2 linked regions of the Rhodopseudomonas boonkerdii genome follow. The main gene of each other region encodes a partner of the protein of the gene in region 2 in a complex. Links are inferred from orthologs where the notes say so. Each region holds a gene or a part of one and is shown on either strand. Other genes may lie near its edges.

Region 1 (8,386 bases), 690 kb from region 2 along the record:
ACCACTGATCATGACCGCGACCACGAACCACGCCCAAACCACCTACGCCCAAGGATCGATCCGGATGAGGCTTTCGACATCGCAGCAGCAGCCGGCCTCCAGTTGGCGCCGCCTCACGCTCGGTTTTCTGACATTTGCAGCCTTGCTGGCGCTACCCGCGGCCGCCAGCGCCCAGGGCGCTGTCAAATCGACCCATGGTGACTGGCAGATTCGCTGCGATACCCCGCCCGGCGCCCAGGCCGAACAATGCGCCCTGATCCAGAGTGTGGTGGCCGAAGACCGCTCCAATGCCGGCCTCACGGTGATCGTGCTGAAGACCGCCGACCAGAAGAGCAAGCTGATGCGCGTGGTCGCGCCGCTCGGCGTGCTGCTGCCGTCCGGTCTCGGTCTCAAGCTCGACAATCAGGATGTCGGCCGCGCCGGCTTCGTGCGCTGCTTGCCCAACGGCTGTGTTGCGGAAGTTGTGATGGACGACAAGCTACTCGGCCAGTTGCGCACCGCCAAGACCGCAACCTTCATCATCTTCGAGACGCCGGAAGAGGGCATTGGCTTCCCGCTCAGCCTGAACGGTCTTGGCGAAGGCTACGACAAGCTCCCGTAGGCCCTTAAGCCAACACATTAGCCGGAACGACGCCCCCGGTAATAGTCGAGCAATCGCCGGGCGTCGTCAGACGTCCAGTCGGCCTCTCCGGCAAGATAGCCTTCGACCTGCCCCGTCGTTCCGATCAGGTATGTGATCGGCATTGCGTAGAGGCTGAACGGCGTATCCGGACCGGCAACCTCGCCGGCGCGCGCGACCAGTCCACCGGGATCGGTGCCGACGTCGAGGTGTCTCAGCTTCAACTTGCGCACGAACAAAGCCACATCCGCGCGATCGGTGGCAATCGCGATCACCTGCAGATTGGCTGATCTCTCGATCTCCTGCAGCCGATCAAGAATCGGCAGCTCGATCTTGCAGGCCGCACACCATGTCGCCCAGAAATTGACCAGCACGAGCTTTCCTGGAAACGCAGTCAGATGGATCGACTTGCCGTCCAGGCGTGGCACCGCAACGGACGGAATCGGCCGCGCCCCTCGGATGATGGTGAACTGATGCCGGGCAGTGCCAAAAGGCGGCGGGCCATCGGGTCGCGCAACTGCATCAGTCCGCCCCGCAACCGATGCGGCCGCGCTGGCCAGCGCCCCTTTGAGCAGCGCACGTCGCGAGATCGGCGAGCGAACAACACTCCGTCCGCGGTGATGTGATGTCACGGTCCATCCTCCGATAGGCATAAAAGGGATGGCCAGGGTGTCGCTCAGGATCGGATATAGGACCAACCGGCTTCTTGTAACTCGATGATCCGTCCAGGGCCACTCGGGACCAACTGGACATTGTCGATAAACGAAATCGGATGGCCCTCGCCTCGCTCCATACCGAGCTTGGTCGCTTCGCAAACAACAAAACGAATGTCCGGGGTGAGACCCTGAACAACTTTCAACAGCTCCTTCACCGGCGACGTATCCACTCTGAACATGTGAATGCCGGCATTGTAGGCGACGATTTCAATCGAGAAATCCTGCTTCGTTTCCCGGTAGTGTTTCGGCAGGTTCAGCGACGTCGAAATCACCGCGCGCATGACGGTCGGGTCGTCGGTGTTGATCTGCAAGACGAGACGATGTGCTTTGGTTGGCGCAGGTTTCGCTTCTGACTCTCGCGGCTTGGAAACGGCGTCCCCCGCATCCGTCAAAGCCAGCGTGACGAACAACGGCACCGCAAATGCCAGAGCAAACATCACCGCAGCCCAAACCTTGCGACTGTAATTCGGCATCGACACCATCACCTGCACCCGAAGATACTGAAACGCCCTGCCTCTCCAACGGCCATTCGTGGACAACCGGGAGAGCAATCGGGATTTATGACCTGAGGATCGTGCTGCGCTTGGCGTAAGCCACGATCACGCTCAGGACGAGCAGCACGATTGCCGGAATCGCCGAGCCGCCAATGACAAATAGATGCGTAAAAACCGCACCGATCATGATGCAGCACAAGAGGACAGCACCAAACACGACTGTTGACGGGATGATGATCAGGGCTGCTCCGGCGACTTCCAGACCGCCGGTCAGATAGCGGAACCATTGTCCAAGGCCGATATGCTCGAACTCCGCGACGAGCATCGGCACGCCGTAGATCTTGGCTGCGCCTGCAGCCACGAAGACGAGAGCGAGCAAGGTCCTGGCGGTCCAGAGACCGATGGAACTCCAGCGCCGCGGCGCTGACGAAATGACGGACAGCGATGACATGGCAACTCCGAAATTGATCGAACGATTTCGGCAGCGCGGCCGGTTGCAAGGTCTGAGTCAGATCCGCGATGCGCTTTCGAAAGGCAAATTTCGGCCGTAAGATGAAAAAGACAAGTAGAATGCTTTTTCTGGGATAGTATGAAAAACATGACTAATTGGAAAACAGACGATACTCAGCTCCCCGAATGTCAGCAGGGCCGGGCGATAGAAGATTTCCATCGGGCGTTGGGGATGATTACCGGCAAGTGGAAGGGTGAGATTCTCTGGCAACTCGTTCAGCGCAAGCATCGTTTTGGCGAACTGCTCCGAGCGATTCCCGGCGTCACCCAGCACATGCTGACGACACAGTTGCGTGACCTCGAGGCGAACGGACTCGTCAAACGCACGGCGTATCCCGAGATTCCTCCGAGAGTGGAGTACGAAATCACGGAAGCGGCGAGAGCGCTAAGGCCGGTCTATGACGAGCTGTTCCGATGGTCTCAGGCCCATTTCTCCACGCTGCGTGCCCTATCCACGACCTTGCCCGACTCGGACGAGCGCACACCCCCTGGGGCTCACCCTTAATCCGCCGGCCGTGCATCTCACTCCCCCGGCACCAGCCCGATCGCGTGACGACGCTTGGATTTCGACGCCGCGCGCAGCCGTCGGCGCGAGAGATACAGGATGAAGCCGGTGACGGTGAACAGCGGCATCAGCGCAGCCGCGACCATGAACAGGATACGGCCGACCAATCCGAATGCCGCGCCGGTGTGGATCTGTAAAACCCTCTGCAGGATGCTGTCGCCGACCGACTTGTCGGCATAGCGCTCGGCGGCAACGACACGGCCGGTGGCGCCATCGATGCGGAAATCGTCGCGGGCGACATCGTGCGGCGCATCCTTCGCCAGCGACCGCAGGCGCACGGGGCCTGGCCCGTTCGGCACTTGCAGATAGACATTGGCGTACTGGTTGCCTTGGTCAGCGAGGAAAGTGGCCCAGGCACGATCCAGCAACGGCGCAGCCGCGCTCTCGGCTGCATCACCGGCCTTTGCACCACCCTTGGCCTTCGCAGGCGCCTTGGCAACGGCGGGGGGCTTGCTTGACAGCAGCCACATGGCGCTGGCGCGGTACCAGTCGAACGACCACCATAGGCCTGTGAGGATCACGATCACGTAGATCGGAAACACCCAGGTGCCCACGACGCTGTGCAGCGACCAGTGAAAGGCGCGGCCGGACATCGCCAAATTCGGCTTCAACCACATCTTGATGCTGCGCACACGGCGCGGCCAGCGCAGCACCATGCCGGAGATCAGCAACACCAGCAGGCCGATGGCCGAAACGCCGGTGATCAGGCGGCCGTAGCCGTTGCCATTGCCGGGCAGCAGCAGGAAGCGGTGCAGGTTGCGCAGCGTGGCGAAAAAGCCCTCGCCGCTCACCGACGCGACGATCCGGCCATCATAGGGATCGACAAAAACGGAGGAGCGCTCGCCGTTCTCATTGCGCGCAAAGCGCACGCGCACCGTGGTGCCGGGCTCGCTGGACAGCATCATCAACTGCACCTTGCCGGCGCCGGGCTGGCCTTGCAGCCGCGCGACGATCCCGTCCGGCGTCAGCACGGGCGCCGATCGCAGCTCAACCCTGGTGACATCGCGATTGAGCACGGCCACGATCTCGTCCTCGAAAGACAACATCGCGCCGGTCAAGCCCATCACAGCGAGCACCAGCGCAATTGTGAGGCCGATGAGAGAGTGGGCCTGCAGGACGGCGGATTTGAAGGGGGAGGCCATAGGGCGGCGAGATACGGAGCTGGAGGACGAACTGCGTCGGGTCTCAGCGCCCGCTGCGGCATCGGGCCCACGCTTACCGTACCGCCACAACGCGAACCACAGCCGCAGTTTGTAATCTCTCCAAACTGGAACCGGAGCGCTGTCCGCCTGCCTCTCCCAATTTGTAACCCGGTACCTATCTTCCTATGCGAACCCATGTATCGTTTGAGATTACGCCAATGTAAGGCGACCCGACCTCGGGTTACCGTTACAAGGTGAAACCGCCTTCCGGTGCAGCAATGCCCCGCCGTATTGGAGCCTGCATGATCAGCCTCGTGACCACTTCCCTGCTCGACCGCGCCAATCTCGACCGCGACGACGTCCGCCGCGAATTGCTGCGGGGGCTGCAGGGAGCCGACGATGGCGAGCTGTTTCTCGAATACAGCCAGAGCGAGGCACTCGGTTTCGATAACGGCCGGCTGAAGCAGGCGACCTATGACACCGCGCAAGGTTTTGGCCTTCGCGCGGTGAAGGACGACGCGGTCGGCTATGCGCATTCCTCGGATGTTTCGATAGCGGCGCTGGTTCGTGCGGCCGACGCGGTCAATGCGGTGCGCGGCGGCTATCACGGCACCTTCGCCGCGGCGCCTTCCCACACCAATGTGAAGCTCTACAACGACGACAATCCGCTCGATGCGCCGGGCTTCGAAACCAAGGTGAAGCTGCTCGCCGAGATCGACGCCTATGTGCGCGACAAGGACCCGCGCGTGCGCCAGGTCTCCGTCTCGCTCGGTGCGTCATGGCAAGTGGTGGAGATTATTCGTCCGGACGGCGAAAGCTATCGCGACATCCGCCCGCTGGTGCGGGTGAACATCACCGTGGTCGCCGGTCAGGGCGACCGGCAGGAAAGTGGCAGCAAGGGCTATGGCGGCCGTGAGGGCTATGCCCGCTTCATCGAAAGCGCGAACTGGCGCGCGGCGGCGGACGGCGCGCTGCGCGAGGCGCTGGTCAATCTCGAATCCATCCCTGCCCCCGCGGGCGAAATGGACGTGGTGCTCGGGCCCGGCTGGCCCGGCGTGATGCTGCATGAGGCCGTCGGCCACGGGCTCGAAGGCGACTTCAACCGCAAGAAGACCTCGGCCTTTGCCGGCCTGCTCGGTCAGCAAGTCGCTGCCAAGGGCGTCACCGTCGTGGACGACGGCACCATCTCGTCGCGCCGCGGCTCGCTCTCCATCGACGACGAGGGCACGCCGACAAACCGCACCGTGCTGATCGAGGACGGCATCCTCGTCGGCTATATGCAGGATCGCCAGAACGCGCGCCTGATGGGCATGAAGCCCACCGGCAACGGCCGCCGGCAGGGTTATGCCCATGTGCCGATGCCACGCATGACCAACACCTACATGCTGGCCGGCCAGCGCGATCCTGCGGAGATTCTGGCGTCGGTGAAGAACGGTATCTATGCCGTGAACTTCGGCGGCGGTCAGGTCGACATCACCTCCGGCAAGTATGTTTTCCAATGCACCGAGGCCTATAAGATCGAGAACGGCAAGATCGGCGCACCGCTGAAGGGTGCGATGATGATCGGCAACGGCCCCACCGACCTGCACCGCATCAGCATGATCGGCAACGACCTCGCCCTTGATGACGGCATCGGCACGTGCGGCAAGCACGGCCAGGGCGTGCCGGTGGGGGTCGGCCAGCCGACGCTGCGCATGGACAAGGTGACGATCGGAGGAACGGGCTCGTGAGCACCGAAACGGAGACGCAGGCAGCAACGCTGCCTTCGACGGCCAAACGCTGGGGCAGCCAGCTCGCGCAGGTCGCCGCCATTGTCGGCATCGTGTTCCTCGGCAAGGGCGCGCTGGCCGAGCCGTTCTATGTCCCATCCGCATCGATGGAACCAACGCTGCTGATCGGCGATGCGCTTCTGGCGACGAAATTTCCCTACGGCTATTCCACCGCTTCACTGCCGATCCATGTCGCCTTTCCCGAGACCGGCCGCGTGTTCGCCTCGACGCCGAAGCGTGGCGATGTCGTGGTGTTTCGCTGGCCCGGCGATCGTTCACAGGTCTGGGTCAAGCGCGTGATCGGCCTGCCCGGCGATCATGTGGAGCTGCGCGGCGGCCAGGTGTGGATCAACGGCAAGGCTGCGGCAGTCCGGCCCGACGGCATCGGCGCTGCCGAAGATGACAGCGGTGGCTCCGAGCCGGCGCAGCGCTATGTGGAGACGCTGCCCGGCGGCGTCGCGCATCCGATCTTCAAGCTGCGGAGCAATGGCCGGCTCGACAACACGCCCGACGTCACCGTGCCGCCCGGCCATCTGTTCGTGATGGGTGACAATCGCGACAACTCCGCCGACAGCCGTGTACCGGTCAATCAGGGCGGGGTCGGCCTGCTGCCGATGGACAATCTCGTCGGTCGCGTCGATGCCATCGTCGGCTCGTGGGACCTCGGTGTGCGCAGCCAGCCGATGACGAGCTGGTGGTCCGGCCTCCGCTTCGCGCGGTTCTTCACCGGCGTGCATTGAACGCAATGACCTTCGACGATGTCCGTGCAATCGCGCTGACATGGCCCGAGGTCGCGGATGGCACATCCTACGGCACCCCTGCGCTTAAGGTGCGGAAAAAGCTGCTCGCGCGCCTGAAGGAAGACGGTGAGACGCTGGTGATGCCCGGCGTGCCCCCCGAGGAGCGCGAGATGCTGGTCGCTCGCCAGCCAAAAGTCTTTTCTTTCACCGACCACTATCGCGACTATCCGATCGTATTGATCAGCCTTTCCAAAGCCACGCACGCGCACGTCGAACCGCTGTTGCGGCGACAGTGGCTGGCGCTGGCCTCGAAGACGGCACGCAAAGCCTGCGATACAGGCGATCAGAAATAAGCGATGGCGCGACCGCAGATCGCGACACTGAGCCAGATCGTCAGAGACGCCAATGCACCTTGCCGCGCACCGGCAGGCATCGGCACTAGCGGCGGCAACCCCGCGACTTTCGGCATGATGGTCCGCTCGACCCAGAGGACGTTGAGCAAACCGAGGACAATCAGCCCGACCTTGATCTGAAATACACGATTGAGCACGACATGGCTGGCTTCGGCGGTGAATAGCACGAGGCCGGTGACGATCAGGCCAACAAAGGCAGCGACCGCGAGCTGCCGCGCTTTGCGCAGCAACGGGCCCGGTGCTGTCGCTGACAGTCCGCCTGCGAGACGGGTATCCATCACCGCAATGGCGCCGGCGAAGCACAGCAGCGCGACGATGTGGCCGACATTGGCGACCATATAGAGCCAGCGCGACTGCCAGATCATGGCGCCTACGGCCGAGGCCTCGATCGCTACGAACAATGCGGGAGCGGCTTCCGTCATCGGACGACGCCGCTAACGGAGTTCGTAGGTCTTGCCGTCAACCGTGATGCGCTCGGCGCGCATCTCATCCTTCTCGACCGTGGATGGATAGCCATAGGCGGACGCCGTCTTGCCAACGGCGACCACATCAGCCGAAGCGCCTCGCGATGTCATGCGGGAGGTCGGCGCCAACGTCACGGTCCAGGACTTGTCGCTGCCCTTGATGACGACGGTGGCATGCGGGTTTTCAAACTTCAGGCTTTCGATGGGGCCGGTCACCGTGACCGGCTTCGCGGCGTCGTAACTGCCCCAGCCGTGATGGGCGACGGCTGCAGCCGTGGTGAGAGCAATCAGGAACATGCCGCCAATCGCAGTGCGAAGAATACGCGTCATCTGTCAGCTCCATTGCTGGCGAGTGTCGTTTGGCTTCACCTGACAACGCCCGAGACGAAACCCGGTTTACGCCGTGGCGGCTTAATGTCGTTTTTCAGGAAACAGCGTGCACTCTTGCCGGCATAGCCGGGCCGCGCAAACGTCCAGGCGCGACATTTGTTGTCGCCCTCGCAGGCATCGCGGCAGACATCGCCGCGCTCGGCCTTGTCGTCGTTCTTCACCTCGAAGGAGCGATAGTCGCCGCCATAGCGATCGGTCGAGATTTCAACCGGCCCGCTCCGCGGCTCGATCACGCCGGCACCACGTACGCCTGAGACACAGCAATAGCTCTGGATGCGCGGAGGCACCTTGTCCTTGAGCCAGCACACGGCATTTTCCGAATTGTCACTGGGATAGTTGAAGCTCCAGGCCCGGCACTTCCTGTCGCGCTCGCAGATCAGCGCACATTCGGCCGGATCGCCTGACAGCGACACCGAGCGTTGATAGTCGTTGCCTGGCCGGTCGAAATTGGTTTGCGCCTGCACGGGCGCGGATGCCGCCAGCACCAGCATGGCAAGCGCGACCAGACATGCTCCGAACAGGCGGCTCCTCAACATGCAATCGGGTTTCCAGCTGGCTGCAAGA
Region 2 (8,383 bases):
GCTTCGCGCTGGTGCGCGACGAGAACGGAACCGCCGTGCACGAAATGGCGGGTGTCAATGCCGGCGCACGATTGAACATTGAATTTGCCGATGGCCGCATCGATGTGACGGCCGACGGTGCAGCGCCGGCATCGCCGCGCGCAGAGAGATCAGCTGCCCCGAAACCTAAAACATCGAAGCGCACTGCCAAGATTGACCAGGGCGATCTGTTCTAGAGCAGCTTCTGCTTTGATGGCATCGTGTCCCGGACGCGCTTCTTTTGGCCTCTTGAACATGCGCATCCGCCAGGATGCCGACCGTTCATCTGACCGGACGCCACCGAAATACCGCTGGCACCGTTATTTCGATTCGTATCGCCTTTCATAACCTTTAGTTGATTTTCCATAGGTACTCATCTGCCCGTCCGTACTCAGAACGAGCACACATTTTCATGTTTAGGAATTTTCGATTTAACTTTAATTCCTACGTCAGGGATCGCCAGGGGAACGTCGCTGTTATCTTCGCGCTGGCCTCCGTACCGCTCCTATCGTTCATGGGCGGGGCCATCGATCACGGTCGCGCTGCAATGATCCGCTCCAAGCTGCAGGGCGCGCTCGATTCTGCCGCCATCGGTGCGATCGTTCAGAAATCGACAGCATTTGCCACAGCCGGCTCGATGTCCGCTGATGGCGACGTTCCCGGCGGCTCGACCACGGCGATCAACTATTTCTACGCCAATACCGCGAGCATGAGCGGCTACACGATCAATAGCGTAACTGCCAAAGTATCGAGAACCAATGGTATCGTGACGTCCAGCATGCAGTTTTCGGCTGACGTCCCGACAACGTTCACTTCCATCATCGGCTTTCCGAAACTGACCGTCACCGGCGTCGCGACCGCCACGGCCACGATGCCCCAATTCATCGACTTCTACCTTCTGCTCGACAATTCGCCGTCGATGGGTGTCGGAGCAACGCCCGCGGACGTCGCGATGATGGTCAACAACACATCCGACAAATGCGCATTTGCCTGCCATGACACCGCGAACAAGTCGAACTATTACCTGCTCGCCAAAAAGCTTGGCGTCACCACGCGTATCGATGTGCTGCGGTCTGCCACTCAAAGCCTGATGGATACCGCGGCTGCGACCCAGACCTATCCCAACCAGTTCAGGGTCGCGATCTACGATTTCGGCGGCAGCGCTGCGACTGCAAGCCTTCGGCCGCTGTTCAGCCTGTCCTCGAGCCTGTCGAGCGCGAAAACTGCGGCAGGAGCGATCGATCTGATGTCCGTCAATGGCCAAAACGACAATAACGATCAGGATACGCAGTTTTCGTCCGTCATTCCGGCGATCGACAAGGCGATCGCAAATACCGGAAACGGAACAGCGAACGCGCCTGCCAAGTATCTTTTCTTCGTCTCGGACGGCGTGGCCGATGAGTACAATCCATCCGGATGCCTGAAGAAGACCACCGGCGGGCGGTGCCAGTCCCCGCTCGATCCATCGCTCTGCACCGCGATCAAGAATCGTGGCGTCAAGATCGCGGTCCTTTACACGACCTATCTCGATCTACCGACCAACGCCTGGTACAATACGTGGATCGCACCGTTCAACAAAGGTCCCTTCGGACCGTCCACGAACAGCGAAATCGCAACCAATATGCAATCATGTGCGTCGCCGGGCTTCTATTTCGAGGTCAGCCCGACCCAAGGTATTTCCGAGGCTATGACCGCACTGTTCCAGCGAGCCGTCGCGGACGCGCGGATCAGCCGCTGAAGCATGATCTGCGGCCGGCGGCTGCTGGCCCGCCGACCAGATCAGCGGTACAAGGTCGGCTTCCCCGGCGCTTTCATTCGCGCCGCGAAAGCCCTATCTATGGTGAAGAACCATCGATCCGCCTGCGGGCACCCGGGCAGAGCATTCCAGGAGACCAGCCGTGCTCAACAAATTCGGGCCATCCGGCCACGGCGAAGCCAAGCTGCAATATCTCGACGGCGATTTTCGCGTCGTCGCACCGGGCACATATGTGACCTGCGCCGTTTCGGGCGAACGCATCCCGCTGGATGAACTGAAATATTGGAGCGTCGACCGGCAGGAGGCCTATGCGACGCACACGGCGGTGCTGAAGCGACATTATCCGGAGCAGGTGAAGTAGTCCGCAAGGCGGATTACGCTTCGCTTATCCGCCTTACGCTTTATCGCCTCGTCCCGGCTCGTGCGCGATTGAGCCCTTCGCGAACGAAATTGCGTAGCCCCTCTTTGTCCTCGACATCGAGGACAACGGGAAAACCGACGATCTCCGCTGCCGCGGAGATGCCGCGCAGCTTCACCAGATCCTTCTCCGTCGTCACCAGCGTCAGCCCTTCGCTGCGGGCCTGCACGACCAGTGCCTCGATCTCGGCAGACGTATATGGATGGTGATCGGCGAACGCCTTTTTCACTGCGACATCGACACCGGCGTTCTTCAGGGTGCGAAAAAAGCGGTCGGGATCACCGATCCCCGCAAAAGCGAGCACGCGCTTGCCCTGCAGCCCCTGCATCGACACAGCCGCCGGCTTCAGCCGGGCCGTAAACACCTTGCCGCCACGGCCATGGATCATCGCGGCAACGCCGGCAGCAGCGACGCCATCGCCGATCACCACAAGGCCGTCCGTGCGAGCGAGCTGACGATCCAATGGCGCACGCAGCGGACCGGCGGGAAATATGCGACCGTTGCCGAGACCGCGATTGCCGTCGATCACGATGAGCGACAAATCCTTCGCCAGCGCCGGATTCTGAAAACCATCGTCCATCACGATCACGCTGGCGCCGGTGGAGCGCGCCAGCGCTGCGCCATTCACGCGATCCCGCGCGACAACCACTGTCACCTCGCGGGCCATCATAAGAGGCTCATCGCCGATATCGGCAGCGCTGTGACGACCCGGCTCAACCTTCACCGGCCCGCGCAGTCTGCCACCATGACCGCGGCTGAGCACCACCGGTGTCTCGCCGAGTTCGCGCAGCAATTTTACCAAGGCCAATGAGGTGGGCGTCTTGCCTGCACCTCCGGTGTGATAATTCCCGACGCAAATCACGGGGATGCCGGCCACCGTCCCCTGCTGCATCATGCGCGAGGCGGCGATCTCGCCATAGACGGCACCGAGCGGCATCAACAGGCGCGACAGCAAGCTGTTCCGCTGCTGCCAGAACGCCGGTTCACGCATGATGCCCCCACATCTCGAAGCGAAGCTGCATCAGATAGGGTTCCAGCGCATAGAGCGTGCGGTCCAGCGCGCCGCCAAGGCGCGCAACGACCTGCTTCGCGGCATCGATCGCCGCATCGCGCGCAGCGACGTCGCCGAGCATCTGGCCCAGCTGCTTGACGAGTTGTTCGGACGAATTCGCCTGCCGCGCGCCACCGGCCCGATCGAGCGCATCATAGACGTCCGTAAAGTTGAACACATGCGGCCCGTGAACGATGGACGCGCCAAGCTTGGCCGGCTCGATCGGATTCTGCCCACCGTGCGGCACCAGCGAGCCGCCCATGAAGACCACCGGCGTGAGGCGATAGAACACCCCGAGCTCGCCCATGGTGTCGGCGACATAGATATCCGTATCCGCGCCGGGCAGATCCGCACGCGACCGCAGCGCCACACGGCTGCCGGCCGCAACGACCATATCTGCAATGGCTCCGCCACGGTGGGCATGGCGCGGCACGATCACGGTGAGCAATGACGGAAAGAAATTCGTCAGCGCCTTATGCGTTTCGAGGATGATCTCCTCTTCGCCGGGATGCGTGGATGACGCGACGACGATCGGACGCCCGTGGGTTGCCCCTTTCAACGCATCGAGTTTGGCGGCATCGCCGGGCGGCGCCTGAACGTCGAATTTCAGATTGCCGGTCACGAGCACGCTGCGGGCCCCCAGGGCGTCGAAGCGTTCGGCGTCGGTATCGGATTGGGCGAGACACATCTCGAAACGGCCGAGCAAGGCCGCGATGGTCTTCGACATCCGCTGCCAGCGCGGAAACGAGCGCTGTGACATCCGTGCGTTGATCAGCGCCATGGGAAGCCGCCGTTTCGCGGCGGACAGGATCATGTTCGGCCAGAGGTCGCTCTCGATGAACAACGCCAGACTCGGATGCCAGTGATCGAGGAAACGCGCGACATAGCGGGGCGAGTCGTAGGGAATGTATTGATGGATGATATCCGGCGGGAATCGCTTGGCGATGATACCGGCCGATGTCACCGTGCCCGATGTAAGAAGGATGCGCACCTTCGAGGCGCGCAGACGTTCGATCAATGCCGCAGCGGCCAGCACTTCGCCGACGCTCGCACCGTGCACCCAGACCAAGGGCCCGGACGGCCGTTCGATCGCTGAGATGCCGCGGCGTTCGTCGATCCGCTCGGGGTCCTCCTTGCCATTTCGCAAGCGTCGGTTGATCAACAGCGGCATCATCGGCGTCAGCGACGCCGACAGGCTGCGATAGGCGCGCAGCGTGATCGGCAGAGCGTCAGCCATGGCGCGTTCCATGGCGATTGCCATCGGGCCGACCGACAGCCTCATAGGCGCGCTGCGTGGCGTCGTTCAGCGTTGCTTCGAGCCGCCGACGCAGCTCTTCCATGACAGCGCCGTCGGCATCCGGCGGCACCTCGATCGGCTCTCCGCCGACGAGAACGCCGCGACCGAACGGCAGATTGATGGTGGTGCGATCCCAGTTGTTGAATTGATAGAAGCGGCTGGTCGCCATCGCAAAGGGCATGATCGGCCGCCCGCTCTCGCGCGCCAGCATGATGATGCCGAGACCGGCGACACGCGCGCGCTTCGGTACATCCGCGGTGAGCGCCATGTTGACGCCGCTTTCCAGGACCCGCACCATTTCCTTAAAGGCGCCGACACCGCCCTTGCGATGAAATGCGCCGCCATGATCGCCCGAACCGCGCACGGTGGCGATGCCGAGCCGTTCTGCGGCCAACGCATTGAACTCGCCGTCGCGATGCTTCGAGATCAGCACCGCGCCGCGGTAGTCCTTCTGCTTGATGAACGGCGTCATCAGATGCTGACCATGCCAGAACGCCAGGATAACCGGCATCTGCGGCTCGACGATGTCATAGACGTCGACGGGGTCGAAAGTGAACTTGTTCGTCTTCCACACAAGGCGCAAAAATTCGGCCGCGAGAAATCCCGCGGCGCGTTGTACCCAGCTGCTGCGCAGCGTGTTTCGCAGCAGACGTTTCAAGTGGTGGGCTTTGCGTCCTGGCCCGGATCGAGCAGCCGATGGAGATGGACGATGAAGTAGCGCATGTGAGCGTTGTCGACCGTGGACTGCGCCTTGGCTTTCCAGGCGACCAGCGCCGACGCGTAGTTGGGGTACACGCCGACGATATCGACCTTGTCGAGATCCTTGAAGGTAATACCCTTCAGATCCGTGAGCTCGCCACCGATGACCAGATGAAGCAGTTGCTGTGGTGTGTCGGACATAGGTTCTTCCTGCAGCGGCCGGCTGCGATCAGTTTTGCAGAAAAAGGAGGTGCGGCTGGTTATGCCCGGTTGGCCCGGAACTGCTCAACGATATGGGCATGACGATCGGCCCCCGCTGCTACCAGCAACCCATGCGTGACGTCCAGGCGATTGTATTGGATGAGATCGCCCGAAAGCTCGCTCATTCTACCATTCGCTTCATGCACGATCAAATCCGCAGCCGCCAGATCCCAATCCCGGCTCTGCCCGCCGGCAAAGGCCGCATCCAGCCGCCCATTGGCAATCCAGCACAGCCGCAACGCCAGCGATCCGATCCGCGGATGCAACGCCAGGTCCTGGCGCGGGTGGGTCAAGCGCTCCACCAGAGGCTTGGGGCCGGCGACGCGGGAGAAATCGAGCGCGACACCCGACGAGGCCTGGACGGGCCGGCCATTACAGGTGGCGCCTTGCCCGCGCGCCGCCAGAAAAAATTCATCTGTGGACGGTGCATACACCGCAGCCATGATGGGCCGATGACGCTCGACCAGTGCGACACAAACGCACCAGTCCTCACGGCCGGCGAGATAGCTGCGGGTGCCGTCGATGGGATCGATGATCCAGGTCAGCCGCTTGTCGAGGCGGGTGTCGTCATCGGCGCTTTCCTCCGACAGCCAGCCATAATCCGGCGTGGCGGCGCGCAGGCGCTTCTCGATCAGGTCGTTGAGCGCGATATCGGCTTCCGAGACCGGCGACGATTCGCCCTTGATCCATTTACGCAATTCAGTGCGGAACATCGTGAGACCAAGCATGCCGGCCTCGCGAACGGTCTGCTCCATCAGCGCAAAATCGCGCGCCAATTGTGCGGATTTATCAGCGTCCGGCAATCGTCAGTCCCTCGACGCGCACGGTTGGCGCGTTGACCCCGTATTTGAACGTAAGGTCATTGGCCGGGGTCAACGACTTGAACATCTCGAACAGATGGCCGGCTATAGTGATCTCGCTGACCGCGTAAGTCAGCTTGCCATTCTCGATCCAGAAGCCGCCGGCACCGCGGCTATAGTCTCCGGTGACGCCATTGACGCCGGAGCCGATGAGATCGGTGACGTAAAAGCCTTCCTTGATGTCGGCAATCAGATCTTCGGGCGAGACCTCGCCGGCCTCCATATGCAGATTATAGGCCCCCGGCGACGGCGAGGACGAGACGCCACGATGGGCGTGGCCCGTCGTCTGTAGTCCGAGTTCGCGCGCTGTGGCGCAATCGAGCAGCCATGTGGTCAGCACACCCTCGTCAATGATCGCACGCCTCACTGTGGCGACACCTTCGGCATCGAAACTCTGCGAGCGCAGGCCGCGCACGCGCAACGGGTCGTCGACGATGCGGATCTTGCTGCCGAATAACTGCTGGCCGAGGCTGTCCTTCAGGAAAGTCGTCTTGCGCGCCACGGACGCGCCATTCGCTGCACCGATCACATGACCGACCAGCGAATTCGAGACGCGGGGATCATAGACCACCGGCACCTTGCAAGTCGCGACCTTGCGCGGATTGGCACGCGCAACCGTACGCTCGCCCGCGAGCTTACCGACAGCGGCAGGCGAAGCGAGGTCCGATGCATGCAGTGCCGAGGAGAAATCGTAGTCACGTTCCATATTGGTGCCGTCGCCGACGATCGCCGTCATCGACACCCCATGGCTGGAACGCAGATAGGAGCCATGGAAGCCGGTCGAGGTAACCAGCACCATGCCACCGATACCCGTCGAGGCCGATGCGCCGCCGGACTTGGTGACACCCTTCACTGCCAGCGCTGCTTCTTCCGCCTCGATGGCCCGACGCTCGAGCTCGCCGACCGACGGCACGACGGGATCGAGCACGTCGAGATCGGGAAATGTCTTCGCCAGCAGATCGGGATCGGCAAGGCCGACATATTTATCGTCGGGCGCGACGCGCGCCATTGCCACCGCGCGCTCCGCAAGTTGCGCAGCATTATCGCCGGACATGTCATTGGTGGAGATCACGGCCTGACGCTGCCCCACAAAGACGCGCAGCCCAACGTCGTCGCCTTCGGAGCGCTCCGAAGCCTCGACCTTGCCGTCGCGCACCTCGACGCCATGCGAGACACCGCGCACCGCGACCGCATCGGCCGCATCGGCGCCTGCACGCTTCGCTGCCTCGACCAGGCGTTGCGCCAGATTGGATAATGCGGATTGATCGAGCAGGTCAGAATTGTCGGATCGACTGGACGATGCGTTTGGTGAAGAGATCACGAACAATATCCCTGGATTTGAACCCGTCGGGGCGGCTGCGGCCAAGCTCTACAGATGTGCCTGTTTTGCAGGGATTTCAAGCATTTGCCACACGGGTTCAATCGAATTTTCAAACCCGCGGCAAGAACTCGTCAAGCATTCCGGTTTGGCATTCGTCAAGCATGCGATCCAGGTCGCATTCTCTTAACCAGCCTTTTTAAGCTAATTCGGCGCGCCCTCTGGCAAGCTCCTCCCATCGACCGGGAGCATAATTCCGGCGGGGAGATAAAAAGCCGTGAGGCATCAAACAGCAACCGAGGCTTCGGCCTCACCATCGACCGTGGGATCGAGCAGCACCGTGCGGCTCGATCCCCACTCACTACCGCTTCGTTTCGAAGCGCATGATACCCGCGCCGACGGCAGCATTCGGCGTGTCGAACTGCATCGCGAGCGCGTCGTCCTGCACCGTGCCGTCCGCGGCATGCGCATGGCAATCAATGTGCGCGTCAGCGATTTCATGGGTGTCGCGCTGCGCGGTCTCGACGACGGCAAGATGCTCGTGCTGAAGCATCGCGACCCGTCATTGTCGATCCCGCTGCTCGTGAGCTCGGACATGGAGGAGATCGAGATGGCCTGGCCGATGTGGAGCGAAATCTTCGCTCTTCCGCAATTGCCGGAAGAGAAAGCAGCCGAGCCGGCGCAGCGCCGCCGTCGTCGTAACGC

The links.
Region 1: the proteins of E0H22_RS06555 (region 2) and tldD are in contact, whole or in part, in a solved structure (PDB 5NJ9), measured with the Escherichia coli proteins. The link is inferred for Rhodopseudomonas boonkerdii from one-to-one orthologs.

What each region holds. Positions count from the first base shown.
Region 1 is NZ_CP036537.1:720,667-729,052, reverse strand. The notes cover bases 3,717-6,562. They hold tldD (metalloprotease TldD), read left to right. Parts: upstream 3,717-4,348; coding sequence 4,349-5,776; downstream 5,777-6,562. Other genes in these bases: E0H22_RS03365 (MmcQ/YjbR family DNA-binding protein), read left to right, coding at 6,561-6,562; lepB (signal peptidase I), read left to right, coding at 5,773-6,555; E0H22_RS03380 (PepSY-associated TM helix domain-containing protein), read right to left, coding at 3,717-4,046. In the rest of the region: E0H22_RS03405 (invasion associated locus B family protein), read left to right, coding at 65-601; E0H22_RS03400 (TlpA family protein disulfide reductase), read right to left, coding at 619-1,251; E0H22_RS03395 (DsrE family protein), read right to left, coding at 1,296-1,817; E0H22_RS03390 (DoxX family protein), read right to left, coding at 1,894-2,280; E0H22_RS03385 (winged helix-turn-helix transcriptional regulator), read left to right, coding at 2,428-2,844; more of E0H22_RS03380, read right to left, coding at 2,862-3,716; more of E0H22_RS03365, read left to right, coding at 6,563-6,908; E0H22_RS03360 (DUF6644 family protein), read right to left, coding at 6,899-7,390; E0H22_RS03355 (DUF6152 family protein), read right to left, coding at 7,403-7,762; E0H22_RS03350 (PAN domain-containing protein), read right to left, coding at 7,798-8,358. UniProt on the Escherichia coli protein: Metalloprotease involved in CcdA degradation. Suppresses the inhibitory activity of the carbon storage regulator (CsrA).
Region 2 is NZ_CP036537.1:1,410,519-1,418,901, reverse strand. The notes cover bases 5,486-8,328. They hold E0H22_RS06555 (TldD/PmbA family protein), read right to left. Parts: upstream 7,682-8,328; coding sequence 6,290-7,681; downstream 5,486-6,289. Other genes in these bases: E0H22_RS06550 (DUF6101 family protein), read left to right, coding at 7,956-8,328; E0H22_RS06560 (inositol monophosphatase family protein), read right to left, coding at 5,500-6,303. Outside these bases: xseA (exodeoxyribonuclease VII large subunit), read left to right, coding at 1-215; E0H22_RS06590 (TadE/TadG family type IV pilus assembly protein), read left to right, coding at 431-1,756; E0H22_RS06585 (DUF2093 domain-containing protein), read left to right, coding at 1,917-2,135; lpxK (tetraacyldisaccharide 4'-kinase), read right to left, coding at 2,176-3,183; E0H22_RS06575 (3-deoxy-D-manno-octulosonic acid transferase), read right to left, coding at 3,176-4,480; E0H22_RS06570 (lysophospholipid acyltransferase family protein), read right to left, coding at 4,473-5,198; E0H22_RS06565 (DUF4170 domain-containing protein), read right to left, coding at 5,195-5,440; more of E0H22_RS06550, read left to right, coding at 8,329-8,383.